Regions from separate parts of the Paenibacillus sp. FSL k6-2145 genome, predicted to be linked through region 2. Evidence: riboswitches for the same ligand, from Rfam matches in the RefSeq annotation. Region 2 holds a riboswitch; each other region holds the start of a gene.
What was found. Region 2 has a riboswitch for S-adenosylmethionine ahead of NZ043_RS03895 (methionine ABC transporter ATP-binding protein). Riboswitches for the same ligand answer to the same signal wherever they lie in the genome.
Positions count from the first base shown of each region.

Region 1: another riboswitch for S-adenosylmethionine. It lies ahead of mmuP (S-methylmethionine permease); the one in region 2 lies ahead of NZ043_RS03895 (methionine ABC transporter ATP-binding protein).
Region 3: another riboswitch for S-adenosylmethionine. It lies ahead of metA (homoserine O-succinyltransferase); the one in region 2 lies ahead of NZ043_RS03895 (methionine ABC transporter ATP-binding protein).

Region 1 is NZ_CP150267.1:1,153,677-1,164,006, forward strand. It holds gene NZ043_RS05240 (HAMP domain-containing sensor histidine kinase) at 1-1,107, shown strand, start outside; gene NZ043_RS05245 (ABC transporter ATP-binding protein) at 1,209-1,967, shown strand; gene NZ043_RS05250 (FtsX-like permease family protein) at 1,970-4,372, shown strand; partial or broken gene mmuM (homocysteine S-methyltransferase) at 4,456-5,502, opposite strand; gene mmuP (S-methylmethionine permease) at 5,501-6,913, opposite strand; SAM riboswitch class I at 7,006-7,107, opposite strand; gene NZ043_RS05265 (Ger(x)C family spore germination protein) at 7,178-8,380, opposite strand; gene NZ043_RS05270 (spore germination protein) at 8,377-9,477, opposite strand; gene NZ043_RS05275 (spore germination protein) at 9,517-10,330, opposite strand, start outside.
Region 2 is NZ_CP150267.1:875,082-885,411, reverse strand. It holds gene NZ043_RS03905 (heme A synthase) at 1-556, shown strand, start outside; gene NZ043_RS03900 (Cthe_2314 family HEPN domain-containing protein) at 754-1,470, shown strand; SAM riboswitch class I at 1,607-1,748, shown strand; gene NZ043_RS03895 (methionine ABC transporter ATP-binding protein) at 1,874-2,908, shown strand; gene NZ043_RS03890 (methionine ABC transporter permease) at 2,909-3,568, shown strand; gene NZ043_RS03885 (MetQ/NlpA family ABC transporter substrate-binding protein) at 3,643-4,482, shown strand; gene NZ043_RS03880 (SDR family oxidoreductase) at 5,071-5,850, shown strand; gene NZ043_RS03875 (NifU family protein) at 5,990-6,235, opposite strand; gene NZ043_RS03870 (YuzB family protein) at 6,316-6,570, shown strand; gene NZ043_RS03865 (NAD(P)/FAD-dependent oxidoreductase) at 6,567-7,628, opposite strand; gene mqnE (aminofutalosine synthase MqnE) at 7,863-8,969, opposite strand; gene NZ043_RS03855 (iron-sulfur cluster assembly accessory protein) at 9,601-9,957, shown strand; gene NZ043_RS03850 (NAD(P)-dependent oxidoreductase) at 10,183-10,330, shown strand, end outside.
Region 3 is NZ_CP150267.1:4,083,805-4,094,134, forward strand. It holds gene NZ043_RS18240 (MOSC domain-containing protein) at 1-676, shown strand, start outside; gene NZ043_RS18245 (ROK family protein) at 749-1,627, shown strand; gene NZ043_RS18250 (HRDC domain-containing protein) at 1,804-2,805, shown strand; gene corA (magnesium/cobalt transporter CorA) at 2,876-3,811, opposite strand; SAM riboswitch class I at 4,263-4,386, shown strand; gene metA (homoserine O-succinyltransferase) at 4,623-5,540, shown strand; gene NZ043_RS18265 (PLP-dependent transferase) at 5,565-6,752, shown strand; gene NZ043_RS18270 (aminotransferase class I/II-fold pyridoxal phosphate-dependent enzyme) at 6,749-7,921, shown strand; gene mqnC (cyclic dehypoxanthinyl futalosine synthase) at 8,163-9,299, shown strand; gene NZ043_RS18280 (aldo/keto reductase) at 9,531-10,330, shown strand, end outside.

The DNA of each region.
Region 1 (10,330 bases), 280 kb from region 2:
GCTCTTCATTATGATCTGCATCATGCCACGCAGGCCGCGGACGGTAACGATACGCTTGATATTGCGTTTCCCGTGATGGACGGACCGATGGGAAGTCAGATCGGCAATGCCATCTTTTCTATCCCACATGCCATGGTTACGGTTCAACAATCGATGACTTTTCCAGTTATATTGATTAGCGCACTCATGCTCCTGTCACTTATTCTGAGCTTATTTCTATTCTGGATGAAACGAAAACTGGACAAACACCTGCTCTCTCCCATCCATCAATTGAAGCAACATGCGGAATCCATGCTTAAAGGCAATTATGAAGAAAAAATCCAGTACAACCGGAACGATGAATTGCTCGAAGTATATGCCATGTTTGATCTCATGCGCACGGAGATTAAACATATGAGCGAGCAGCGTATTCAGCAGGAACAAGCACAAAAAGAACTCATCACCAATATATCTCATGACATTAAAACACCAATTACCACGATAAAAGCATACATAGAAGCTATTGAGGAAGGACTATGCAACGATCAGGAGACGCTGATGGAATATATGGGAGTCATGCGGACCCATACGGATAAAACGGCACGCCTTGTGGAGGATCTGCTGGTTCATGCACTTCGGGAATTGGGGCAGATTTCGGTGGAAACCCGTGAAATGTACAGTGGGCCTATACTGGAGACGATGTTGAAACCTATTGAACATGTTGTCCTAACAAAGGGGCTTATCTATAAAGGACCCAACTACATCCCCAATGTGTTAATCGCTATCGACCCCACTCGAATTGAACAAGTCATCTCCAATCTTGTCGCCAATGCCCTCAAACATACAGCTCAGGGAGATACGATACGTATAGACACGGAACTGGAATCTGGGCATTTGAAAGTGACCATCACCGACTCGGGTCAGGGCATACGTGTACAGGACATGCCGTTTGTTTTCCAACGTTATTTCAAAGGCCAGGCGAGTCATGCAGACCAACATGTGCAGGAAGGTACAGGGCTGGGTCTTTCCATCTGCCAAAGCATTATTGAAGCACATGGAGGCCATATTTCCTTTACTAGTAAAGAAGGCCAAGGTACAACCTTCCGGTTCTATCTGCCGATCTGCTGAGCACCCTCCACAGCTGTAATACTTTATTCATAATTTGATAAGGCTTCCTCAACATCCCTCCTCTAGAATGAATCCTATACTGCACTCGGGAGTGATTCGACTTGTCCAAAAAAGTGATTATCCGTGCACAGAATCTGTGCAAAACATACAACAGCGGAAGTGAACAACATCATGCCATCCGTAATGTTGATCTTGACATCTATGAAGGGGAATTCACAGTCATCATGGGTAACTCTGGCTCTGGCAAATCAACCCTCTTATATCTGCTAAGCGGACTGGATCAGATTACAGCAGGTGAGGTCTATTTTCGCGACCAGCGGATTGACGCTTACAGTGAACGCCAAATGTCCGACTTTCGCACCCGCCGGATCGGTTATATCTATCAGAGTATCAATCTGGTCCCGGACCTTTCCATCAAAGAGAACATTGCTTTACCGGGATATATCGCAGGAAACAAAAAGAAGGACATCCAATCCCGCGCTGCTGAGCTGATGAATGCCATGGATATTGATGGACAGCGTAACCGCCTCCCCTCCCAAACTTCCGGAGGACAGCAGCAGCGAGCTGCGATTGCACGGGCTTTGATCAATTCACCGGATATCATTTTTGCGGATGAACCGACCGGAAGCTTGAATATGGAACACGGCACAGCTGTTCTCGATATCCTTACAGACCTCAACCGGAAAGGACAGTCCGTTGTTATGGTGACGCATGATATCAAGGCCGCCTGTCGGGCAGATCGCCTGATCTACATTTTGGACGGCAAGATTGGCGGAATCCTTGAGTTTGACACCTATGACGAACATCAAATTCAGGATCGTGAAGCGATTATCTTCGCTTTGGTTACGGGGAAGGAATAACGATGGCAGTCATGTTTAAACTTAGCTTGTCGTATCTGAGTAGGAACAAAATACAAAATGCGTTGATTGCGCTGCTCCTGCTTCTCTCGACACTTCTTGTATCTACAGCTATTGTCATTCTGGCGAATACAGGCAATCAGTTTTATGAAATGCATACCCGAACCCATGGATCTCATCAGATCCTGACGTTTGAAAAAGGACTGAATGACCCGGACGCGGTGCACGACTGGTGGGCTTCTCAGGATGGAGCTCAGGTGTCTCCTTTGTTAACGTATCGTACATTGTCAGGCATCATTTTGAATGAAACTCACATCCCTAACATCTACCTGTACATGTTTAATACGCCTCCGCCGCCTTGGGGTGTGGATGAACTAATTTTCTCAAGCGGGACGCCCGACACAGTTCCCGAACAAGGCTCCGTCTGGATTCCAACGTCCATGGCGAATGCTTATCATATTTCGGTAGGTGATACCATTGGCTTCAAAACCGGATCAAGCACACTCGAATTGAATGTATCGGGCATTGTCATCGATGTACCATACGGGGCGCCATTCTCCAATACAGCACGGGTCTGGATGAATCCTACCGATTATCAACATGATCTCGCGACACTTGCTGGCAATGAGAATCGTATGATGGGCATCCATTTTGACGATTACAGCATGAATTCGGTGTATTGGGAACGATACAATCGTGAGACAGGTATTCCGTTTCTGGAATCCAAAATGGAGTTCGAGGCCATTGCCTCTTTCTATCTGATCATCAATCAGGTTATTGGATTTATCATGATATTCATGGGTGTTGTCATGCTCTCTATCGCCCTGATGACCATCGGGTTTACGATTGCGGATGCCATCCTGGCCAATTACAGAACGATAGGAATCCTCAAATCACTAGGTCTGACTTCCCGAAAAACGATAGGCACCTATGTTATTCAATATGCATTGTTATCCATCATAGCCATTATCCCAGGACTTGCACTCAGTATATGGATATCCAAATGGATCATTAATATTTCTGTATCCTCTCTTCGAGTGGGGAATCAGGACATTCCAGTCCAAGGATTGGATGCGGCCATACTGGCCGGCGTACTACTATTTGCTCTAGTGATTCTGTTCACTGTGTTATATGCCAAAAAGGCACGCAACATACAGCCCGTGCAGGCTATTCGTTATGGTATGTCGGAGATAGATCACAGCCGGATGGCTGGCAAAATGAATTCGCCATTGGCGCACTGGATCGGGTTCACACGACTGCCTGTGACCGCCGTGCTTGGATTCCGACATGTGTTCAAAAACACCAAAAGCTCTGTTCTAACACTCCTGCTAACCACCATGGCTTCCTCCGTACTTGTTCTGGGTTATGTTCTGCTGACCAGTATAACCGGAATTGAACAGACAGCAGCTAAATGGGGGTATGACAATGCCAATATCGCAGCAGTAGTCGTGAACAAAGGTAACTTTCCAAAGATTGAATTGAAACAAACGTTAGAAGAGGATTCAAGGATTAACAATGCAGGCTGGCAAGGGAACACAACGGGTGTAATTAGCCTGGAGTCTTCGGCAACATTGAAGGGCCAATCCATCAGTCTCAACTTGAGTGTACTGGACGGGAGTTATCAGGAACTTGGGTTCGAAACGTTAAAAGGGGTTAACCCACAACATGCGAATGAAATTGCCATTGGTGTAAGTGTAGCCAAAACATCAAATAAAGATCTCGGTGATCTTATCGATATCTATATTGAAGGAGAAAAGCGTACCTTCCTCATTACAGGCATCTATCAGGCGATCGCCAACATGTCTGTCTCAGGCAGAATCACCATTGATGCCATGAGAAGTGTGAACCCGGGTTATAGTGAATTCGATGTTATCTTCATCAATGTGAACGATACGGCACAAGCGGATAAGGTTGCCTCGGAATTAAATGAGCAATTTAAAGATTTTGCTTCGGTAGTTACTCAGAAGACATTGCTTGATTCGGTTTACGCGGAAGCTGCTAACATCCTGATCTACCCGATGAGCCTGATTGGATTGCTGTTTATCATTGTGACATTCATCATTATTTTCAGTACCTGTAGAATCAATATCCGTAAAGAAAGCAGAACGTACGGGATATACAAATCGCTGGGAATGACATCTCGCCAAATCCGGTTGTCGCTCACCATGGGAATGTTCATACTGTCCTCCGTGGGAGCCATACTGGGTATTTTCGTCGGCGTATATCTGCTGCCTCTTCTACTCGAAATGGTCCTTTCCGGTTATGGTATCGTACAACTTCCACTGATCCTGCATTGGGGTGGAATGGTACTGTTCACCTGTCTAAGCATCATTGCAGCCAGTCTTGGCTCATGGTTCTCTTCGCAAATCATTCGGGAAGCATCCCCACGTATGCTGGTTATCGAATAATGTAATAAGGATGCCTTAACACAATAAAACAAGCCCTTCCATACCTCTATAGGAGGTGGAAGGGCTTGTTTTATTGATATGAACTATTTCCGCCACTTCTTCGCAAGTGCACAAATCTGATGTGGCGTAGTACGGCAACAGCCACCAATAATTTTTGCGCCCGCAGCAACCCACTGCTCCGAAGCATCACTCATACTGCCACATGTACCCTGTCCGCTCCACGTCTTCGTTGCTGCATCATATACTTCTCCCGAGTTCGGATACACAATAACAGGTTTATCGCTGGTACGGCTCAAAATACCCACTGCTTCCGTCACCACTTCCATGGGAGCACAATTCAGGCCAATCGCTGCAATCTGCGGCTCGGAGCCAAACGTCTGTGCACATACCTCAAGCAGTGTGCCCTCACTGATGCTTGTCCCGTCTTTTAAAGAAAAAGATAACCAAGCATACGCATGAGGGAACTCCTTCAGTACATCAACCAGCACCTGTGCTTCCTGCAGGGAAGGAATCGTCTCAAACGCCAGAATATCAGCACCCGCTTCAATCAGCGCCGCCATACGTGGACGGTGAAATGCGGCAAGCGTCTCATCCGACACGCCGTAATGTCCCACATACTCTGAACCATCCGCCAGATAGGCGCCGTACGGTCCAACGGACCCGGCAATAATTGGACGTGGACGAAGACTGTCTTCTTCGCGATCCCCTGTACGATCTGTTATATGCTCCTCATTCTCCACGGTCTCGGAACGTACCGAAGGAACTCCTATAAGCCGACCTGTCGAGCTTTCTCTCCCTACTAAACCGTCCTGCACTTCTGCCCACACGTCATCTCTCGCCTGTGCAGCCAGTTCCACCGTCTTGCGGATCAGCTCCAGTGCTGCCTGTTCATCAATCCCTCTCTTGCGGAAACCATCCACCGTCGCCTGATAACTGGATGTAATCGCACAGTCGGCTCCTGCTCGAAAATAATCTGCATGGACCTGAACAATAACATCCGGATTCTCAAGCAACACACGAGCAGACCATAGTGGATCATCGAGATCACATCCATGCTGTTCAAGTTCCGTTGCCAGCGCTCCATCCAGAATCATGACCGGATGTTCACGCAGGATCTGTTCTATGGGGTTAGTCTGTTGTGCTTGCGTCATGTACTTGTCCTCTTTTCTTATTCACACGTTCTGTCAGATAATAAGCAGCGTAACATACTGCGATAAACGGAACCCCACAATACAGCGCAATTCGCTGTGTCGGGTCAAAGGCAATACCTATGCATGAAGCCAGGCATAATATAAATGAAACAATTGGTACCACCGGATACAGTGGTGTGCGGTAGACCAGATCTTTGACCGCATGTCCTTCCCGGATATATTGTCTGCGGAACATGTATTGGGAGGCACTGATGCTCATCCATACCGCAACGACAGCCAGACCTGAGATGGAGACCAGAGTAATATACACGGTACCTGGTGCAATGATGCTGGACAGCAAAGCTAGTGCACCACCCACCATACTGATCAGAAGTGCATTCAGCGGTACCCCGCGTTTGGTCAGTTTGGCAAACCACGGAGAGATTGTTTTTTTATCAGCCAGAGACCAGAGCATCCGTGAAGATGCATATAGGCCCGAATTGGCAGCAGAGAGAATCGCCGTTAGAATAACAAAGTTCATAATGTCTGCTGCATAGGGTACTCCCACCCGCTCCATTACCGCTACAAACGGACTTTCCAGTACACTGGCATCCGACATGGGCAGCAAGGCCGACAAGATAACAATCGTTCCGATGAAGAAAATAACCAAACGCCACAGCGTTGTATGAATAGCCTTTGGTATCGTCTTTTCCGGATTCTCCGTCTCACCGGCGGCAATGCCGATTAACTCGGTGCCTGAGAAGGCAAAGTTTACAGCAAGCATAGTCATCAATATCGCTGTAGCCCCATGAGGGAACCACCCGGATGCGGTAATATTTGATAGAAATGGAGCCGGTTCAGAATCCGCCATGGGAATGATACCAAACATGGCTGCGCCACCGATAATAATGAAGATTACGATAGTCACTACTTTTACAGATGAGAACCAGAACTCGGATTCCGCAAATAATTTCACTGTTAAAGCGTTGAACAGAAAGATCATCAGTGCAAAGAGCGCACTCCATATCCATACGTTGACCGATGGGAACCAGCGCTGCATCAGCAATCCGGCGGCTGTGAATTCGGAGCCAAGCGCAACAGTCCAGGTTAACCAGTATAACCAAGCCACCGTGTAGCCTGTTGCCGGTCCGATATATTTGGCTGCATAACTATGAAATGCTCCCGTCTCTGGCATATGAACAGACAGTTCACCAAGACAGAGCATCACCAGATATACAACAATGGCTCCGATCAGATAGGACAGAATGGTTCCCAGTGGTCCCGCTTGCTGAATGGTGTAACCTGAGCTGAGGAATAATCCCGTTCCAATGACTCCTCCTAGAGAGAGCATGACCACATGCCGTGCCTGCATTTTCCGCTGAAAATGCCCTTTGTCGTTGTTGTTCTCCATACCTGCTGCTCCCCTACTTCTTCATCCAGAAAAAACAAAAAAGACCCACTCTGCCTAAAGAGTGCGCCGTTACTGACAAATAAAAACAAACGCTCCTATCTATCAGGCTTTCACCCGCTGGAATTAGCACAGTATCCTTCAGATCTGTTGCTGAGGTTTCTAAGGGCCAGTCCCTCCACCTCTCTGGATAAGAAAATGATTTTTTATAAATATAGCGATCTATCATGAATGTGTCAACATTTAAATAATAAATGGCACACCTCGCTATTCGGTGGAAGACCCCGGATTGGTGATGGTGGTCTTTACCTCATACGTGATCGGCACGGTGCTAAAAATTTTATCCCAATCGTCTTTGACTTTTTTCCATGTTTTGGGTTCTTTGATACGCAAGCTATCCCGAAAATCCGCAACATCTACTTTATAGGTATGCTGAAGTTTGTATAACACCTGTCGAATCTGTTGTTCGGCCAGTTCAGCAAATTCTTTTTCCAATTCTCTGAGATAAGCACCTTTTTCCTCTTCCTCGGGAGCACGCCAATCCTCCATCAACCAACCTTCGGATTCAGTCTTCACATGGAATGAAATATCATCGCCAACCACTTTTGGAATTATTTTTGTTTTTTTCTTTTTCATTTCATATACCACGGTGAATCCCGCTTTATTGTATGTCTTCAAGATGCCTCCTTTTTCTTTAGGTCTGATCCACGATAGCCCTTCTAGATCCGTTTGGCTGAGTTCCCCGATGAATTTGGTCGTTTTCCCATCAAAGATACTGGCACCGGAGAATTTGTCCTCTCCATTGGAGTTCAGTACATTTTGGAGCAAGAAGCTGGAACCAGATTGCATTTGTGCATCTAATTTGGAGAGTAGAACGGGGTCCAGGATTTTATTGGACAAGTACGAATTACCGGTAATGCCTGTAAGATAAAATGCTGGAATCCGGGAAGGATCATCTGAAGTCAGTACATCAACAGCGCGATGATGGCTAATCAACACCAGACAGTTAGGGCGAATATCGTTATCCCGAAGTACAAAATCCAGCAACTGATCCAGACCATACTTTTTGGCAATATCCTTGGACACAACGATGACCTTCAGATGATGTCCGATGAGCGGGTGATCTCGCCTCAGTGCAAACTGACGAAAGATTTGCAGCAAGGAATCTCCGGTAAGCTGTTCATTGGAATAGGACGTTTTACCAGAAGAAGGCGAACCGGATTGTTGGCTCTTTTGACTGCTGGAATTACCGGGAGCAATCTGTACCGTGGCCGTCAAATTGTTCTGCTTGGAATACGCTCCTCCCTGATTAGCAATGTCTTTCTCAAATTCCGTCTCTTTGCCGATATCGATCCCAAGACCGACGTAGACACTTAGATCCTCTATCTCCCGACTGCTCCAACATCCGGATATCGTTAAGAGAATGCATAATACAGTGGCTAAGCGTAACAACATACGGAATGTAATCATGCATGCTTGCCTCCTTTTTTGCGAATCAGACTTAACAACAGTAGTACCAGAGGTAAAATGCCAAACAAAAATACGGACACATTGCCCAGCATATCTCCTAGTTTGAAGGTATCATCCACGGTTTTGGGCATCATTGCTGTCAGATAAATGAACGGAAGCAGGCCGTACATGATGCCTTTGATTTTTTTGGAACGAAACAAGTCACGAATACCCACCGAAGCGCAGTAATGTGTAATAGCTGTAGTCGAAAAGATTTGCATAATCCAGATGACCAGCAATAAGGATTCAAAACGCTCGAATATCAGACCCTGAATTTCGAAGCTCCTTACCAAATCCAACGTTGGCCAGGTTCGAGTTTTGATGCCATCGAGCGATAAACTGCCTATAACCATCACGACCGTGATCAAGTAGATAATAGTGGATATGAGTATCCCCCAGGTCATCGCTTTATTGCTCTTTTTCGGATTTTTCATATAGGCAGTCATGATTAACATCACCTCATAGCCTGTATAAGATAATAGTGAAGGCTTCAACCCATGGAAAACGGGCATAAGCCCATCACCGAGCACGGGTCTCAAATTGCCTATCTCGAATAGCTGATTACTAAGCAAAATTTCAATCACAAATATAATAATCGTAATCGGAAGGATGATCTCAAACACGCGTACGATAACGCCAAGCCCGCCTGAGATCATATATACACCGATCCACATGAAGACCATCACAATTGCCCAGGTGGGGGTGCGTTCGAGTAGATACATCCCGGTTACTTCAGCCATAACTCTGATTTCGAATGCGGCAATCACTATGAAATACATAATCATAGACAATCCCAGTATGTAAGCAATCCAGCTGCCCGTAATCTCACGAGTGAACTGGAAGACGGTTTTCTCCGGAAATCTGCGACACAGTGTAACCAGAATTATTCCGACACCTATGATAATGAATCCAGATAGGATAATGGAAATCCAGACATCCGGTGTTCCGACAGCTTTGCTAGTCGTTCGAGGCAACGTCAATATCCCGGCACCAAGCATGTAATTGACAATAATTACAACGGCCTGTGTCGTGGTTAGCTTTCCTTGGGAGCCATTCACTTTAGTTCACCTCCAGACCTTCAGTAGATGGAATTCCATTTATTTTTTCCGATCATCATCTATCGGATTAGTCATCTTGGGACGCATTCTCATCATATTTAGCGGTGCACGGATAACAAAATCCTTCCATTCATTCATGTGATAAGGTACCGCTGGTGCAACATAAGGTACGCCAAAGCTTGAGAGTCGTGCCAGATGTGTACACACAAGCAGAAAGAACATAACCACGCCAAACAATCCAAGTACGGCTGCGCTGAACATAGCGGCAAATCGCAGAATTCTTAGCGTTAATCCCGCACTATAGACCGGAATCGTAAAGGAAGAGATGGCTGTTACCGCAACGACAATGACCAGGAATTGGCTTATTATTCCCGCTTGCACCGCTGCTTGGCCAATAATCAGACCTCCTACGATACCCATCGCTGGCGCAATTGGTTTAGGCAGCCGTATCCCTGCCTCCCTCAGAATCTCAATCGAAAGTTCCATGATCAGTACTTCAATGATCGAAGGAAACGGCACGCCTGTCCGCGTTTCAATAATCGTCAATACCAGCTTCGTTGGAATAAGACCCGGATGGAACGAAATAAACGAGATATAGAGCGCAGGAGCAAGCAATGCCAGCATCGCGGCCATAAAACGTAGCACTCGCAAAAATGTTCCGGGAATCCAGCGTTCATAATAGTCCTCGGGAGACTGAAGCAACATGCTAAAGGTCACTGGTACGATTAATACAAACGGCGTTCCATCCAACAAAATTGCCACTCGACCTTCCAGAAGGGCACCCATCACCCGGTCAGGTCTTTCCGTATTCAGTACCTGTTGAAAAGGACTCAGGGTACTGTCTTCGATGAGT
Region 2 (10,330 bases):
ACTGATTGCTTTTGCCAGTTCCCTAATGATGGCGCTGGGCATAAGGCAGGAGGCAAAAGATGGCGGATTGGAGCGCCTGAATAAATACCCTCGGGTTAGCAAAAAATTCAGGAATCTGGTCTGGTTCTCCACCATTTACACATATCTCGTGGTATACACGGGTGCCTTTGTGAGTCACACGGATTCTGCCGGCGGATGTTCCGGATTCCCGCTCTGTAACGGGCAGATTATTCCTGAGCTTTCGGGTGGGGTAGCGGTTGCTTTTGCTCACCGTGCAGCAGCTGCGTCGCTTGTGATTGTTATTGCAATTCTGGGTCACTTCGCTTACCGTAATCATCCGGACAACAAGGAAATGCGCACCCTTGGCGTAGTATCCGTTATTCTCATCCTGATGCAAGTCGTGATTGGTATTTTCATGATGGTGACAATGAATCGTCCGGAAGTATACATGTTCGTAGCTCTCGCACATATGCTGGATATCGCCATATTGTTCGGAGTCTTAACGTATATGAGTTTCCTGGTGTACAAGCTGCATCGTCCGGTTAATCGGATCTAAGATATAGATTCATTCATTTTTTAAAAGGAATTGGGCTAAATAAAAGTCCACCATCCAGTGATGTACATCATTGGACAGGTGGACTTTGTTTGATGTCAGGTGGATCAGGGCAACCTATGGCAAGCAGCAATTACACGGAATGGATGATGTGTTAACGGTGATGAAATCTTGTTGATTTGGAAAAGAGGAGGTTAGATATGCTGCGAACGTTGCTGGGGGAAAAACCGCGTATCAATGAAGGTAAATTAAAGGCAGCGATGGACGCAATGGCGCATACGCTTGAGCTATTTCAGCGCCAAATGCATGTGGACCATGATCCCACGCATGACTATCGGAAACTGTATGTGTGGACCCAGGGGCTCATCTCCTCACTGGATGAACTGGAGCAAAGCTGCTTCGCTGCTGCTCATTTTCGCAAAAAGGTGGTTGCAGGTTCAACGGATGATATGACGCCGGCTGAAAAAGCCGAGTATGCTCGGTATGTGTATTTCTACAAAGATGGCTTCATTCGCTGCTTTGCCATTCTGGATAAAGTTGGCACCGTCTTAAATGAAATATTCCAACTGAATACTTCAAATACCAAAGCGCATTTTTCCTATTTTACTGTGTTAAGGCAGTTCGATTATGCGAGGGAGCATCATGATCTTGCATTGCGATTGATTCAGATCAAGGACTCTTATCGGGAGCCGATGAGCAAGCTGCGCAAACGTCGTAATATGGAAATTCACTACATGAACTCCGAAATGCACGATGACCTGTGGCAGTTACACCAGACCTTGCAAGGTAAAGTGAAGTTGGAGGATCTGAATCAGCATGTACAGGAAATGCGTCAGGGCGTGGATATGGTCTGTGAAACGTTAACAGCCTCTTATAGTTATATCAATAATATATGGAAAAGAAATAATTCCCTTTGACAAATCGGAATACTTGGAATATACTGAGTTTCAATTAGAATGTTACAGTGACAAAGAATGAATTGATATTTCAAAAGTTACGTTCACATTATAAAGCATGAACTACATGAACTTATAAAATCCTACAACAACATATTTCTTATCGAGAGCGGCGGAGGGACAGGCCCGATGAAGCCCGGCAACCGATTTGTAACGACATGATGGATGTATCATTCGTTATAGATGTTAGGTGCTAATTCCTACAAAATGGTGCAAAGCACGATTTTGGCAGATGAGAAGGTATAATCTTTCACGTGAAGAGCCCTCTTTGTATCTGCAAAGGGCTCTTTTTTGTACTTTAAGGGGAGTTTTCCTTTAGATCGGGTAAAGATACATGTAGGTGGTTGGAAAGGGGCAAGTGCGATTGATTGAATTAAAAGGTTTAACGAAAACGTACGGCAAAGGGAAAAAATCTACAACAGCGTTATCCGAGCTGAATTTGAGCATCCAAAAGGGTGAAATCTACGGCGTGATTGGCCATTCCGGAGCGGGCAAAAGTACATTGATTCGCTGTATTAATTTGTTGGAACGCCCTACGGAGGGGGAAGTATGGGTTGATGGGATCAACCTGACTGAACTGAGCAAAACCGAATTGCAGCAACAGAGACGCAAGATCGGGATGATTTTCCAACACTTTAATCTGTTATCCTCGGCAACGGTATATGACAATGTAGCTTTTCCACTAAAACTTGTGAATACACCCAAGGAAGCCATTGATCGCAAAGTGAAGGAAATGCTCAATCTGGTTGGTCTGGAGCACCATAGCAACAAATATCCAGCTCAATTATCGGGTGGACAGAAACAACGTGTAGGGATTGCGAGAGCACTTGCGAGTGATCCGAATGTACTTCTCTGTGATGAGGCTACTTCAGCACTTGATCCGCAGACGACAAATTCAATCCTGAAGTTACTGCTCGACATTAACGAAAAGTACAACCTCACGATTGTGCTGATTACACATGAGATGCATGTCATTCAGAACATCTGTGACAAAGTGGCTGTCATTCATCAAGGAGGGATTGTGGAGCAAGGACCTGTAACAGAAGTGTTCCTGAAGCCACAACATGCCATTACACGGGACTTCATGATGCGTGACCATGAAGCTGGACTTGCTCTGGAAGAGACCGCTCTGGCAAATGCAGGCGTTGAATTGCAGGCAGGTGTTGCTTCCAAACTTGTGAAGATATCCTTTCTGGGTAACAAAACCTATGAAGCGATTTTGTCTAGAACGGTACGTAAGACAGGCGTGGATTTTGCCATCCTGCAAGGTACAATCTCAACGATCAAACAGGTTCCTTATGGACAGCTGACCGTTCGGTTCGAGGGTGATTCCATTGCGATTGATCGGACGATATCAGAATTAACCGCTGAGGGACTTGATGTGGAGGTGCTTCGTTAGATGGATTTTTCAACAGTTCGCTGGGAAGAGGTTGGTAAAGCTTCCATTGAGACACTGCAAATATTGGGTGCATCAGGCTTGTTTACCGTAATCTTTGGTTTACCGCTCGGGGTGCTGCTGTTCATGACAGCCCGATCTGCTTCAACCAAATCACGGGTGGTGTACATTATACTGTCCCTGATTGTTAATATTTTGCGATCGATCCCATTTATCATATTGATTGTTGCTATTATTCCATTCACTCGTTCGCTCGTCGGTACAGCTACAGGGGTGCTTGGTGTTATACCACCTTTGGTTATTTCGGCAGCTCCTTACTTCGCTCGACTGGTAGAGACAACAATGCGTGAAGTCGATCGGGGTGTCATTGAAGCGGCACAGTCGATGGGGGCATCGACCGGACAGATTGTAAGACGAGTGTTACTGCCTGAGGCACTGCCTGGACTGCTTGCTGGTATAACGATCACCATTGTTACGCTTGTATCGTATACGGCGATGGCAGGCATGGTTGGTGGTGGAGGTCTGGGAACGCTGGCAATCAACTATGGGTATTATCGTTATCAGAATGAAATTATGATCATTTCCGTTGTATTTATGGTCATCTTAGTGCAAATTCTCCAGATGGCTGGAGATCGCTTGGTTACATTTTTCACCAGGAAATAACACATAGATAACATGATGGACATGCATTCGTGCGGACGCCACATGAAAAAATGATGAGAGAAGGGGTTTTACACATGAAAAAATGGTCTTTCGCTCTACTTAGTCTTATGCTGATTGCAGTTCTTGCAGCTTGCGGAAACAACAAGGATGCCGATAGCGGCGCAGACAATTCAGCAGGTGCACCACGTACAGTTGAATTGAAAGTTGGAGCTTCACCTACACCACACGCAGAGATTCTGGAAAGCATCAAGCCTGAACTGGAAGCACAAGGTATTCGTTTGCAAGTTGTTACGTTTAATGACTATGTTCAACCCAACCAGCAACTCGCTGATAAAAAATTGGATGCAAACTTCTTCCAGCACCAACCTTATCTGGACACAGAGAATAAAGAACGTGGATTCAACCTCGTTTCTGTAACACCTGTTCATGTTGAACCTTTTGGTGGATACTCCAAAAAGATTAAGTCTTTGGATGAATTGGCTGACGGCGCAAAAGTAGCAATTCCAAATGACCCATCCAATGGTGGACGTGCTCTGTTGTTGCTCGCGAAGGAAGGTATCATTACGCTGAAAGACAACACAAATATTACTTCTACGATTCAAGATATCACAGCAAATCCGAAAAATCTGGATATCATCGAGCTTGATGCAGCCATGATGCCTCGTCAATTGGATGAAGCGGATCTGGTATTCATCAACGCCAACTATGCCCTTGAAGCAAACCTAAATCCAGCGAATGATGCTTTGTTGATCGAAGATCTGCAAGGTAACCCATACGCAAACATCCTCGTTTCCCGTGAGGACAACAAGGATGCAGATGCAATTCAGAAACTGGCTGCTGCCTTGCACTCCGAAGAAGTGAAAGCATTCATCAAAGAACGTTATAAAGGTGCAGTTGAACCTGCAACTGAATAATTCACGATATGCATGACATGATGTGAAGCTATATAAAATAAGCCGTATATCTCTCCAGAAGAGATATACGGCTTATTTTATATTACTAATCTGTGCTGAGGTGGGGATCAACATAAGTCAGAGTTTTTCTTCTTCTCCATTTAAGCTTTTGATTTTGTATCTGATCCAACCGATTAGCCCGAGAACGACAACCAGGATCAAGGCCCATCCTTTTTTGAGCAAAAGAAGAGCACTGAATTTCTGGGAAGCCGTGTACCCGATCACGCCCATCAGAAGACTGTTGAGCCCTATGGTGGATGTTTTGTCAGTCGAAGCATTGTACTCTTCGTAGGTATATCCTGCATTGCTGCTAAGTTGATTAAGGACAGTGCACTCAAATTTTGATCGTCATCATGGATATGACCTGTCTTCACGTACTCAAACACAACATACCACGAGCCGAATTCACTATTGCTGGTTAGGCTTCCGATTTCAATCAAAATATATTTGGAATTAAAGGTGGATAATCCCTTGTGGATAAGCGAGTTGTAGGAGGACGATAAATCTTTTATACTGGATAGTGACTGCTCTTTGAAGAGGGGGATGAACGTGAAGGGAAAGATTGCCCTCATAACGGGAAGTGCCAAAGGTCTTGGTAAAATGACGGCCCTCAGTCTGGCAGATCAAGGGTGTCATATTGCCCTCAACTATGTACACAGCAGAACAGAAGCTGAGGCTTTAAAGGCTCAGATTATAGCCAAGGGTGTGCGGTGCATTGCCATCCAGGCTGATATATCCAAGGTGGAAGATATCTCTTCATTGGTTGAGCAGGTGGAAGGCAACCTGGGCAGCATTGATATTTTGGTGAATAACGCAGGTCCATTTGTCCGTGAACGACGATTATTTGCGGATTATTCTGAAGCTGAGGTCCAGATGCTTGTGCAGGGAAATCTGTTGGGACCGATGTTGCTGGATCAGCGTGTATTGCCAGAGATGAGACGCAAGCAATGGGGACGCATTATCCATTTTGGCTTCAGTCATGCTGGAGAAGCGAGATCTTGGCCTCATCGCGCCGTATATGCAGCTGCCAAGGTGGGTCTGGTATCTTTTACAAAGACACTCGCGGTTGAAGAAGCCCCGTATGGAATTACGGTTAACATGGTATGTCCAGGTGACATTCGTGGTGCGAACAAAGAGAAAACGATTGATGAAATGGCAGACATCATCGATGAGGAAACGCCAAGAGGGCGTCCTGGCAGCGGTGAAGATATTGCACGAGTGATTACGTATCTGTGCCTTGATCATTCCGATTTTATAACAGGTAACATTATGGATGTATCTGGAGGACTTGATCCGATTCGTCCAACCATACAGCGCGAGGATACTTAAAAGGTGAATTAAAGGATTGTACGTGGAAACGGGTCAAAGGGACAGATGAAATGGACTCTCTGCATATGCACACAAAAAAAAGAGCCCTCCGCTTCATGCGAAGCGAAAGGCTCTTGAGGTTTATTTCGTGAAGGATTGATTAGAATACTTGTACGACTTCTTGTACACCCTCAACTTCTTCGAGAAGGGCACGTTCAATCCCGGCTTTTAAGGTAATGGTGGAGCTTGGGCAACTGCCGCAGGCACCGACCAGTTTCAGCTTAATGATGCCGTCCTCCACGTCGACCAGTTCCACGTCACCGCCATCGCGCTGCAGGAACGGACGAAGTTTATCAAGCACATCAGATACCTCATCATACATGGTGCTTTGTGCGTTTTCGCTCATATTGTTCAACTCCTTTCCTTCCTATATTATATTACAAATGGCCACAAATTAAAATGGTCAAACAAAGCAGGTGAACTTAAATGAGACCGATTATTGAATTTTGTGCCAATAATATGCATTTTGGCACAGATGAAGTCATGGATCAACTGGAAGAAAATCCAGACTATGACGTGATTGAATACGGCTGCCTAACCAACTGCGGCCAATGTTCTATGACTCCATTTGCACTGGTGAATGGCGAAGTTGTCATCACGGACAAAGTGGAAGATCTATATAACGCCATTTTGGCCAAAATTGCCGAAGCCGATGTCTGGGACGAGCTCGATCTCGACTAGCCGAGATGGCGCTTGGACATCCAGAGCACACCACTTTTCAAAATACGAGGTACACGTCCCATCATGGACGTTTTGCCCATCAGCCCAAACCCAGACTTCTTGCCGAGTGCACCGAGTGTGCCACGAAGCTTGAGTGGATGTGGATTGGGCTTTTCGCCTTTCCAGAGGGCATGCTGAATATGGGCGATCTGCTCACCCTGCACTTCCGCAGCTTGACCGCTAGGTGCATAAGGGACACTCGCACAGTCACCAACGACATATACATCGGTATATTCCGGGATTTGGTAGTATTCATTCAGGACGACACGTCCTTGAGGGTCTTTGGTTACGTCCAGATCCTGTACCACTTTTACGGGCTGAATGCCTGCAGTCCACACGACAGCATCCGTTAGAATCTGTTCATCCCGGTTATAGATAGCATTAGGTTCAACACGTGAAATGGCGATATGCCCGCGTGTCTCTACCTGATGTTCGTTGAACCATTCATGCACATACACGGACAGACGTTGTGGGAAAGCGGATAATACACGTTCACCACGATCCAGAATGCTGATGTTTAGATCGGGTCTGCTCTCACGAAGTTCGGCTGCCATCTCGACACCACTTAATCCTCCGCCTACGATATGAACATTGCCATAGGCTTTGACTTCATTAAGGCGAAGGTAGGTCTCGCGTGTTTTGCTAAAGCTCTGAATGGTACAGCTGTAGTCTTCGGCGCCTGGTGTATTGTGGAAACGGTCTGTACAACCAAGTCCGATGACAAGCTTGTCGTACACGAGCGGGTCTTGGCCTTCAAATTCAATCTGACGCTGCTCCAGGTCAATCGAAGTAACTTCTCCATACCGGTAAGTGACTTTATCGCTCACTGGAAATTGGATACGCAGGTCATAATCAGATACGGTTCCTGCTGCGAGTGCGTAATATTCTGTCTTTAATCCCTGAAAGGGGCTGCGGTCCACCAAAATAATTTGTGTATCGGATGGAATTTTACCCTCCAGAAGTTCCTTGATGATGGTGAGGCCGCCATAGCCGCCTCCAAGAATGACGAAATTTTTCATGACTCGGCTTCCTTTCTGCATCAGTCCCACTGAAATGGGGCTGTAAACTGTGGAGCAGCTATGCAATAACATAGCTGCTCCTTTTGTTATGATTTGAATAATTAAAAAGTAGACGTTGAAAATTGAAGATATTATTCAGCAGTTTGCACCACTCGAATTCAAACGTCTCCCTATCATGAAAGCTGCGTTCTGGAGTGGTGCTGGTGCAATATTGGTTGTGGATGGATCTATGTCCTATTCGTACACTTGAATTTCATTGTAGAACGTATCACGTTCTACCGGAATACGTCCTGCACCTTTAATGAGCCATATGAGCTCTTTACGTGTAAGGCCTTCAGGTGTGAGTGCACCTGCCGCATGACTAATCCGTTCGCGAACGATCGTGCCGTGTGCATCCGAAGCACCAAATCCAAGAGCAACTTGAGCTAGCTGTGGACCGATGTTAATGAAGTATGCTTTGATATGATCGATGTTATCCAGCATCAGACGGCTGATCGCAATTGTTTTGAGATCCTCATAAGCCGAGTTACGACGCATAATACTCGCGTTTTTACTTTTTGGCTGCATGGAAAGCGGGATAAAGACCATGAATCCGTTGGTCTCATCTTGCAATTCACGGATCTGCACCATATGGTTGACGCGGTCCTCATAGGATTCGATCGATCCATACAACATCGTAGTATGTGTACGCATGCCGAGATCATGAGCTGTACGGTGCACCTCAAGATAACGATCCACGTTGGCTTTGTCTACACGCATTTTTTTGCGATATTCATCCGAGAGAATCTCAGCGCCGCCACCAGTCAATGTTTTCAGACCTGCTTTTTGCAGCTCTTGCAGAACTTCCCTGATACTGAGTCCGCTAATCCGGGTGAAGAAATCAATCTCGGCTGCCGTGTAAGCTTTCAGTGTAACATCTGGATATTTCTCGTTTAAAGCACGCAGGGAATCGACATAATACTGAAAAGGAACATGGTTGTTATGTCCGCCTACGATATGGAACTCACGTACGCCCGGATGAATATGCTGTTCCACATAATCGATCATTTCCTGACCGGATAATGTATAAGAGCCTTCTTCACCCTGGTCTTTACGGAAATTACAAAAAGCGCAGCGGGCTTCGCATACGTTTGTAAAATAAAGACTCATGTTTTCGATGAAATATACTTTCTTGCCATTTTTCCGCAAGTTGGCCTCATTGGCCAGCTGGCCCAAAGTCAGCAGATCATCTGTTTCATACAGATATACGCCGTCTTCTACGCTCAGCCTTACGCCGTTCTGCACTTTCTCAACGATTTCAGCCATTCTTTTGTCTGTGAACGGTGTTACCAATGTAGACATACTGTTTCCTCCTGTTCTTAACCGGATTTGAGTTGTGTGTAGGATCTGTATACAGAACTACATAGCAAAGATGCGGTCATCTGCCGCTTCCTTATAAGGACTAACTCTTATTTACCCGGTGCAGCGTGTGCTGCATATGAAAGCTAAATTTTTTCAAAAAATGGAGTCTGTTGACTCATATATGCATTGGGGACTGCGTTGCAGTCTCGAAATGTGAAAAAAATTACAACTCCAATTATGACCATCGTCTGAATAAGTCATGACAAAATATCGACATTTCAGTGCGACCACCTATTCATTATAAACCTCGTATCGCGGGGGTTCAATACACTGGGAAGAAAAAGGAGTTCAGGGGGAACGCGGAAAGAGGCAAACATGACTTGAGACCCTTGACGGGGTGGAGTATAATTTAAAGAAGAGTTAATGAAAGGTTGTTCAAAAGTACGCTTTTGATTACGAAGGATGCCTAGCGGCATCTCAGCGTCGAATATGGGATTCAGCCGAAATGTCCGTTGCTCACGTAGTTTTGCCTACGCTCCGCTACTCCATTTCTATCTTCATCCCATCTTCTTGGTACTGAAAAGCGCCCTTTTTGAACATGATTTTATATGAAAAAGGAGAGTGACCTGGCATGATTAACATCAGCGAAACGGCTGCTGACAGATTGAAAGAGATGCTTGCACAGCAAGAGACACCTGGTATGTTCCTGCGTCTTGGCGTAGCACCGGGCGGTTGCACCGGATTTTCGTACGCCATGGGCTTTGACGATAAAGAGTCCGATGAGGACCTGTATATGGATATTCAGAACATGAAGGTTGTAGTCGAGAAGGAAAACCTGAAATATCTGAATGGACTTGAAATTGATTTTGAAGAGTCCGGTATGACGGGTGGGTTCACCATCCATAATCCGAACGCAGTAGCCACTTGTGGTTGTGGATCTTCTTTCCGTACGAAGGAAGATGCGGGTGTGCCTGATAAGGATTGTTAAGAAACTGAGTTGTACAGCGGTTTCCCAATTCTGTTTTGAAATAAGCAGTTTGCAATCCCTTTAATAGATAGCCTCTGAATTGTATCCGTTTTGCACGGGCATGATATCAGGGGCTTTTTTGCGTGTACTGAAAGTATCATGGTTGACAAACTTAGTTGTAACAATTATAGTTACAATATAAAGTTCAAATATAAACAATATCGATAATTTAAAGGAGAGATCATGATGAATATTGCAATCATTGGTGCAACAGGCAAAGCAGGAAGTGTAATTTTGAAAGAAGCAGCAGACAGAGGGCATAAAGTAACGGCAATCGTTCGTAATGCATCCAAATTGGAAGATAAAAGCCTGAATACGCTGGAGAAAGATGTAT
Region 3 (10,330 bases), 3.2 Mb from region 2:
ATCTGATCGAAAGCCAGAGGAGGGCAATACAGCTGTTCTGGCCATTAATGTAGGACTGCCGCAGCCGCTCCCTGGGCAGAAGCGTGAAGTGCTGAGCGGCATTGTGAAACATCCTGTATCCGGCGCGGTTTTCCTGTCATTCACTGGAATGACAGGGGACGGCCAGGCGGATCTGGTGCATCATGGCGGCCCTGACAAAGCCGTTTGTGTATACGATTACAGTCGTTATCCGGCGCTGGAACAACTGATGGATCGCAAGCTGGATTGGGGAGCTTGTGGAGAAAATCTGACGGTTGAAGGCTGTGCCGAAGAAGACGTACGGATTGGTGATGTGTACGAGTTGGGCGAAGCCACAGTGCAGGTCAGTCAGCCCAGACAACCTTGCTTCAAGCTGGGTGCGAGGTATGACTATAAGGAGCTGCCTGTTTATTTTCAGGAGAGTGGATTTACCGGCTTTTACTTTCGTGTACTGCAAGAAGGTGAGGTAGGGCCTTCATCGATATTTCGACGGATCAGCACCGATCCAACATCAATGACGGTTCTTGAAGCCAATCGAATTATGCATCAGGGGAAAGAAAATGTCGATGGTATCCAGGCGTTGCTGGCCATTCCTGCGCTGTCAGACAGCTGGAGGCAAACGTTAATGAAACGATTGTCCAAGCTGGAGAACAAGTAGCAGGGTAATTATAGTGTCATCAAGTAAAGCAATCCGAATTCCTTTTTAAACTAACTTGGGAGTGTGACTAACATGACGATCTTAGGCGCAATTGAAGCAGGCGGAACCAAATTTGTGTGTGGTATTGGCACAGAAAACGGAGAAGTTCTGGAACGCGTAAGTTTTCCAACAACAACACCGGAAGAGACCATGGCTCAAGTGATTTCATTTTTTGAAGGCAAAGGCATTGAAGCTCTGGGTGTAGGATCATTCGGTCCGATTGATCCAATTGAAGGAAGCCCAACATATGGCTATATCACAACAACACCAAAACCACATTGGGGACAGTATAACGTGATTGGCAAGCTCAAGGAGCATTTTGATGTACCGATGACATTTGATACGGATGTGAATGGTGCGGCACTTGGAGAAGCAACCTGGGGCGCTGCACAAGGTCTTGAGAGCTGTCTGTATATCACTGTGGGTACAGGTATTGGTGCAGGTGCTGTGGTTGGCGGTAAAATGGTCCATGGATTGTCACATCCAGAGATGGGACATATCATTGTACGCAGACATCCGGAGGATACATACGAAGGTTTCTGTCCGTATCATAGTGACTGCCTCGAAGGCCTTGCAGCAGGACCAGCCATTAACAAACGTTGGGAGCAACCGGCTTATGAACTGCCTGCAGATCATAAAGCTTGGGAGATCGAAGCACATTACTTGGCACACGCACTGATGAATTATGTTCTGATTCTCTCTCCGCAGAAAATTGTCATGGGTGGCGGAGTAATGAAGCAGGAGCACCTGTTCCCGATGGTTCGTAGCAAACTGCAAGAGTTGCTGGCAGGGTACGTTCAGCATCCGGCACTTCAATCCGAGATTGACCAGTATGTTGTCTCACCAGGACTTGGCGACAATGCAGGGCTGTGTGGTTCGCTGGCGCTTGCCAAATTGGCATTGAATAAGTAGAGCAATAAGGGATTGACGAATTTTACCATTGTGGTATGATATGGGCAACAGCATAGTACGGTTAATGAGGAAGCACCTCTCTTGCATGGATTTTGCAGGAGGGGTGTTTTTTTGTGCTGCCTGTAGGTAGTATCTCTAACTCGTATAAGCTGAATATTCAAAGGGAGGGAACGAAAATGGAAGTCATTTTCATGAACAGATTGTCCAGAATGTCAGATCAGAATGCAGAGTATGCACAGTTATGGATTGGGGAAGAGGAAGATAGTTGGCAGCTGGGATGGAGTCGCTACGAGGAAGGAGAGCGTGAGGACAGCATCTGGTATGAAGGGACTTCTTGGGAGGAGCTGCTTCATATTTACCGTCATCAGCTTGCCATACAGATGAGTGAGGGGTACCGACCGCAGTTGCAGGGGTTATTTCATGAGAATGATGATCTGAAGTCACGCAATTATGGTGGACAGCGGCTCCATTGTTACAGTGAGTTATACGGCAATGAACAATTATATACGGATCTGTGCACATGGCGCAGGAAGAGAGCTGTGTCTGACCGGAAGGCACCGTATTTTATTGCAACCAATCGTCTTCTGCGTTTGATCAGTGCCTTTGTTCCGCAATCGCTGGATGAACTGATGCAACTGCCGGGCGTAGGAGAGAGCAAAGCGACTGAGTATGGTACGGAATGGATGGAGATTACAAACGGGTTGGAGCGTTCAACGACATTCCCGCTGGACTGGGTATACACGGCGCTGAAGGAAGAAGAGTATGAGAGTTGGTTATACAAGCAGAGAGAGCAGAAGTACAAGCAGGAACTTGATAAGTTCACCACGCGTAAGCAGGTGCTTGAAGGCATGAAGGAAGGGTATACGTTAGAGGAGATTGTTAATCGATCCGGATTATCCCGACGCGAGTTGGTTGAGCTGTTAGAGGCACTGGATCACGAAGGTTATGACACCGATTGTCTTCTTGACGTGGAGCTGGCAGTGATGCCAGAGAACGAACAAGAGGCCGTATGGAGTGCGTATGAGGAGCTGGGAGATACGTTCCTGAAGCCAGTATTACATAAGGTGTATGGAGGAGAGAAACCCGATGGAGGAAGTCTGGAGCAGGTCTATGAAAGACTGCGCATGATTCGAATCCGTTTTCGTCGGCACGCAGAGACAGAGAAGAATGTTGGTTAATGATCAGAAATGAAAAAAGACGAGGCGTTTCTCCCGGAGGAGCGCTTCGTCTTTGTTATTTCATACGAGTTCATACCCAGTCTTTCTTGCGGAAAATGAAGAACATGCTCAGGCCCAGTGTAACCATCAGACCAATCACAACAAAATAGCTGTATTTCCAGTTAAGCTCTGGCATATTCGTAAAGTTCATGCCGTATATACCGGTAATGACCGTCAGCGGCATGAAGACCGTGGTAATGGCGGTAAATACACGCATGATCTCATTCGCCCGGTTCGCAATACTGGATTGGTAGGCTTCTCGCAAGTTGCCCATCAGGTCGCGATAAGTCTCAAAGGTTTCAGATATTTTTACAGCATTCTCATAGATGTCACTGAAATACTTTTGCAGTTGATCATCAATGAGACGCAGATCTTTTTTGTTCAGGGTGTTAATGACCTCTTTCTGAGGTCCGAGCACTTTCTTGAGCCACAGAATCTCACTGCGTAGCCCGATAATTTCATTCAGATGTGACTTTTTGGTGTGCATCAGAATGTCTTCCTCAAGCTTCTCAATCCGTGCTTCAATTCGGTCACCTACGGTGAAATAATTATCAACGATCAAGTCAACCAGCAAATACAACAGACGATCCGGTGTGCTGATTTCCTGTTCCCACAGGATTGGTTTCAGTGTGCGCAATTCGCTGACCTTTTGCTTCGTAACACTAATAATGAAATGTCTGCCGAGGAATAAGTTCACCGCACGTAGAAATATCTCTTCATCATCGAAACGGATGCTATTAATCACAATAAAATAATGGTTCTCATAAATTTCAATCTTCGGACGTTGTTCTTCGTCACTAAGACAGTCTTCCACAGCCAGATCATGCATCAAGAACAGCGGCTGAAGTACCGCCAAATCGTCTACGTCTGCATCAATCCAGTAAAACCCTTCCGCTGGTGGAGTCAGCGCCTGCTGAATGTCGTCCACCGGAATAAATACACCGTTGTTTACCAACCGGATTTTCATCGTTAATCTACTCCTTCTGCACCCGCCAACTTGGCGGATATTATCATTATGGGCGCAAAAAGAACAAATCAGCCGGTCGGCAGCGGAGCCTGGAGATCAGGGCTGCGTTCACTATATAATCAAACGGAAGTCACGTCCCGCTGCCGGCATGCTGATGTCAATTCTCTATGCAGTTTGTCGGAATTCGGCTGCCAGTCAGGCCTCGGGTCGCCATCCATTTAATATGTCACCTCTCACATAAGGGTTTATAACACCTTGTTTAGTATACCGCTGGTACAAGGTGCTTTCAAGCGCAAAAATGTGTCTATTTCGCGCCCTGAGGCAGTGTATGACAACGGATGATGAACGGTTCCGATCTGGGAAGCAGACATCGAACTGCATCTTGACGTGAGGGCATTAATGTAATAAAGTAGACGGTGAACCATATTTAATTACAATCTAATACAGCGAAATCTTATCAAGAGTAGGTGGAGGGACTGGCCCGATGAAACCCGGCAACCGGCGGTATACCGCACGGTGCTAATTCTTGCAGCGACTAAGTGTCAAGTGGCACTGTTGTAACTGAGAGATGAGAGAGGCGCATATCTTTTTTACATATGACCTTTCTCGAAATCCGAGGAAGGTCTTTGTTATATGCCCCGACTTCTCAGCAGTGATTTTCGCTAAGGAACTTGAGGTTGTTTGTAACGTTGGATGAAAGAGCAATTCAATGTTTTTACAAGCTCAAGGCAGTCTATACCTGTATTGATGTGAAGACATCAAGCCAGGGGTGGCTGCATCTATCTATGCAAAAGGAGGAGTTAGACTTACTATGCCAATCAAAATACCCGATACTCTACCAGCAAAAGAAGTACTTGAAGGAGAGAATATCTTCGTCATGGATGAAACTTCTGCATATCAGCAGGATATTCGTCCACTCCGTATCGCTATATTAAACCTGATGCCCACAAAGGAAACGACCGAAACACAATTGCTTCGTCTGGTGGGAAACACGCCTATTCAGGTAGATGTTGTTCTCGTACATCCCAAATCCCATACGTCGAAGAATACGTCTCAGGAGTATTTGGATCTGTTCTATAAAACCTTTGATGAGATTGAGCACCGCCGTTTCGATGGAATGATTATTACGGGTGCTCCGGTGGAACAGATGGATTTCGAAGACGTGAACTATTGGAATGAAATCCAAGAGATCTTTGAATGGACTAAAACCAATGTGACTTCAACCCTCCACATATGTTGGGCTTCCCAGGCAGGTTTATACCATCATTTTGACGTACCTAAGGTTGCACTGGATGAAAAGTGTTTTGGCGTTTTCCCGCATACCATCAATAAACCACATGTTCCGTTGTTGCGTGGATTCGATGAAGTATTCAACGTTCCACATTCCCGTCATACGGAAGTGAGACGCGAAGATATTGAAAAGAATGAGAATTTAGAGATTTTGGCTGAATCCGAGGAAGCGGGGATCTTCCTGGTTGCTACCAAAGACGGCAAACAGATTTTTGCCACAGGACATGCCGAGTATGACCCGTTCTCATTAAAGTGGGAGTATGACCGGGATGCAGCCAAAGGGTTGGATATCGCATTGCCTAGACATTATTATCCGAATGATGATCCTTCCCGTGTGCCACCGGCTACTTGGCGCGCTCATGCCAACTTATTATTCTCTAACTGGCTCAATTACTATGTGTATCAAGAAACACCTTACGATATTGGCCCGCAAATCTAATCGAGATTACAGGAGGATGCAGCAATGGAAGACAACAACAAGTTGAAAATCGAAAGCCGCTTAGCACAAATTGGGTCCATCAATGAACCGGTAACAGGCGCCATTAACTTTCCGATCTATCAATCCACTGCGTTTCGCCACCCGAAGCTTGGACAAAGCACGGGGTTTGATTATATTCGTACGACTAATCCAACCCGTAAAGTATTGGAAGAAGCGGCCGCAGCGCTGGAGTCTGGTGATGCAGGGTTTGCCTGTAGCTCGGGAATGGCCGCGCTGCAAACGATTTTTGCCATGTTTGGTCAAGGGGATCATCTGATTGTATCGCTGGATCTGTATGGTGGAACCTATCGTCTGCTGGAACGTATTCTGTCCCGTTTCGGCGTAACGGCAAGTTATGTGGACACGAATGACCTTGCAGCACTGGAGAAGGTTCGTCAGCCGAATACAAAAGCTGTATTTATTGAGACACCAACCAATCCACTGATGATGATCACCGATGTGGAAGCCGTTGCTTCCTGGGCGAAAAGTTACAACCTGTTGACTATTGTTGACAACACGTTGCTGACTCCATTTTTCCAACGTCCGATTGAACTGGGTGCCGATATCATCATTCATAGCGCTACCAAATATCTGGGCGGACACAATGATGTGTTGGCCGGACTAATTATTACCAAAGGTGAAGCGTTATCTGCAGAGATGGCGTTCCTGCATAATTCCATTGGAGCGGTATTGTCTCCAAGTGACTCCTACCAGTTGATGAAAGGTATGAAAACGCTGGCTCTTCGCATGGAGCGTCATGAGCACAATGCACTTACTATTGCTAAATACTTGCTTGAGCACCCAGCGGTGGTTGAAGTGTATCATCCAGGCCTATCCGATCATCCGGGCTATGAGATACAGAACAAACAATCCACGGGTAACACAGGTATCTTCTCTTTCAAAGTGAAGGATGCACGTTATGTTGAACCGTTGCTGCGTCATATCAAACTCATTGCTTTTGCCGAAAGTCTCGGCGGAGTCGAATCACTCATGACTTATCCGGCAGTACAGACTCATGCGGATATTCCGCTTGAGATTCGTGACGCCGTAGGTGTGGATGACCGTCTGCTCCGGTTCTCCGTAGGCATTGAACATGCGGATGATCTGATTGCAGATCTCGGCAATGCTCTGACAGCTGCACAGCAGGAAGTGGAAGGAGGCATGCACTCATGAGTGAGTCCAACAATAAACCCAATTCCGAGTTGAAATTTGATACCAAATTGCTCCATTTTGGAGATGAGATTGACAAAACAACTGGAGCTTCCAGTGTACCGATCTATCAAGCATCAACCTTCCATCATTTTGATATCTTCAATCCGCCTCAGCATGATTACAGTCGTTCGGGTAATCCGACACGTCAGGCTTTGGAAGATTACATCACATTGCTGGAGGGCGGCGCACGAGGCTTTGCCTATTCTTCGGGGATGGCTGCGATCTCAAGCGTGTTCATGATGTTCTCCGCAGGAGATCACATGATTGTAACGGAAGACGTATATGGAGGTACGTATCGTTTGCTTACTTCCATATTAAGCCGTATGCAGATCGAGACAACCTTTGTAGACATGACCAATATAGATGAAGTAAAAGCGGCACTCAAGCCAAACACTAAGGCAGTTTATATGGAAACACCGTCCAACCCAACACTACGAATTACGGATATCGCTGCCGTAACTGACTGGTCGAAGGAGCATGACCTGATCACGATTCTGGATAACACCTTTATGACACCGTACTATCAGCGTCCAATTGAGCTTGGTGTGGACATCGTCGTACATAGTGCTACGAAGTTTCTCGGAGGTCACAGTGATGTACTGGCAGGGTTAGCCGTTGCTCGCACGGAATCACTTGGCGTACAACTGAAACAGTTGCAAAATGGACTCGGAACTGTACTCGGGGCACAAGAATCCTGGCTTCTGATGCGCGGGATGAAAACCTTGGGGGCTCGCATGGCTCATAGTGAACGGAGCACAGCTAAACTTGCGGCATGGCTTAATGAGCGTAGTGATATTACCGCTGTCTTTTATCCTGGACTGGAGGATCATCCGGGCCGTGAGGCACATGAGCGCCAGTCCACAGGATATGGAGCTGTCGTTTCATTTGACGTCGGTTCAGGCGATCGCGCAAAAGCAGTTCTTAACCGGGTGAAGCTACCCATTGTTGCTGTAAGCTTGGGAGCTGTGGAGAGTATTCTGTCCTACCCAGCCATGATGTCTCATGCGGCAATGCCAGCTGAGGTTCGCCGTGACCGTGGCATTACAGATGGTTTGCTGCGCTTCTCCGTAGGTCTGGAAGATATCGAAGATCTCATTGTAGATTTGGAGCAAGCACTTCAGGAATCCTAGTAAAAGTGGATGACCGAATACGCCGATGCGTATCACTTAATCTCGAATAAATTCCATTCCATATGTAAAAATTTTTACTTATTTTTAAAGCACCTGTACATAAGGTGCTTTTTTTCACATGTAACCTGTGTTACGATATGTGGAGTACAGAAATACGATGTTGCCACCAGAACTTGCTTCTCTTGAACAAGTTGGGACGGATCGTTATATAATTTCTCTTCATGAGGGAGGCTTTTTTACGATGAGTACGGTAGACCGTATCTTAGATAAAGCCCTTCGGGGCGAACGTTTGGACTTGGAAGACACGATTGAGCTATTTGAATCGAATGAAGTGGACAAAATCGGGGCAGCTGCTAATGTTATTATGAAACGCATGCACCCTGAACCATACAGAACATTTGTAATTGGGCGTAACGTCAACTACACAAACGTGTGTGATGTGTACTGCCGTTTTTGTGCTTTCTACCGGAGACCTGGTTCGGATGAAGGTTATGTGCTTCCGGACGAAGTTATTTTCCAGAAGATTCAGGAAACGGAAGATGTGAATGGTACCGAGATTTTGATGCAAGGTGGAACGAATCCAAACTTGCCTTTCAGCTATTATACAGACCTGCTGAAAGCCATCAAAGAGCGTTTCCCAAATATCACGATGCACTCTTTCTCCCCAGCGGAGATTATGAAAATGGTTGAAGTATCCGATGGCCTTACATTGGAAGAGGTTGTACGTGCCATTCACGAAGCTGGTCTGGATTCCTTGCCTGGCGGCGGTGCTGAAATTCTGGATGACCGCACACGTCGGAAGATCAGCCGCTTGAAAGGCTCATGGCGGGATTGGATGGACGTTATGCAAACTGCACACCGCATCGGCATGAACACCACGGCAACGATGGTTATCGGCCTTGGTGAATCAATGGAAGAGCGTGCATTACACTTGCTGCGTGTACGTGAAGCTCAGGACGAATGTATTGCGAACAAGTATGATTCCGAAGGTTTCCTGGCGTTCATTCCTTGGACTTTCCAGCCAGACAATACCAACCTGAAGCTGGAGCGTCAGACTCCAGAAGAGTACTTGAAGACTGTAGCCATCAGCCGACTGGTGCTGGATAATATCAAGAACATTCAATCCTCTTGGGTAACCATGGGTCCGGAGATTGGTAAGAAGTCGCTTGAATTTGGCTGCAATGACTTCGGTAGTACCATGATTGAAGAGAACGTTGTATCTGCTGCTGGTGCAACATATAAAGTTAACATTGAATCCATTCTGCGTTTGATTCGGGAGTCCGGTTATATTCCGGCACAACGTAACACGCGATATGACATCGTGCGCATGTTCGACGAAGAAAATTCCGTGCATGAAGATTTCGTAATGCAGAACTAATCCTGATTATTTGAATACTACTCCCATAAATGCTGATCGTTAGATAAGTATTTATGAAACCAAGCCCGCTGACTACTCCGTTTGGAGAGACGGCGGGCTTTTTGATTTGTTTCTGCGGATTGAGGTCATCAAACAGTACATGTTACGCAATTGGCGATATTTTATATTGAAATTGAACTGTTACAATGAAAGGGAACTTGTGTAGTCAGACACGCTGGAAGGGGTAAACCGATGAAGAGAAGAATACTTGGCAAGACGGAACTGGACGTACCTGTATTGAGCTTTGGAGCATCCTCACTCGGTTCTGTATTTCGTGACATTGACCGGGACGAAGGGATTCGCACTGTACATGCGGCCGTAGATGCGGGGATGAATTACATAGACGTTTCACCTTACTACGGCCTGACAAAGGCGGAGACAGTGTTGGGTGAAGCGATCTGCAGCTTGCCGCGCAGTTCATATATGTTATCAACCAAAGCCGGACGGTACGGGGAAAATGAGTTTGATTTTTCACGTCAGCGGATTCTGGATAGCGTGCAAGAGAGCCTGGATCGACTGCATACAGACTATATCGACATTCTGTTCCTGCATGATATTGAATTTGTGCCAGCAGAGATCATCGTAGAAGAAGCCTTTCCAACGTTGCTGCGACTGAAAGAGCAGGGAGTTATACGACATGCGGGCATTTGTGGATTGCCCTTACCGTTGTTCGAGAAGGTTCTGCCGCAGATCGATGCGGATGCGATCATCTCGTATTGTCATTATTCATTGAATGATACCTCATTATTATCGTTATTGCCCTTGTTGGAAAAAAAAGAAATTGGCCTCGTCAATGCTTCGCCTCTTTCTATGGGCTTGTTGAGTACCCGAGGTGCTCCTGCCTGGCATCCGGCAGATGATCGGGTGAAAGAGCTCTGCCTGAAGGCAGCCCGCTTCTGTGCAGAACAAGGTAGTGACATTGCCAAGCTGGCCGTGCAATTCTCCACGTCGAATGAACGAATTCCGACAACACTGGTGAGCAGTGCCAGCCA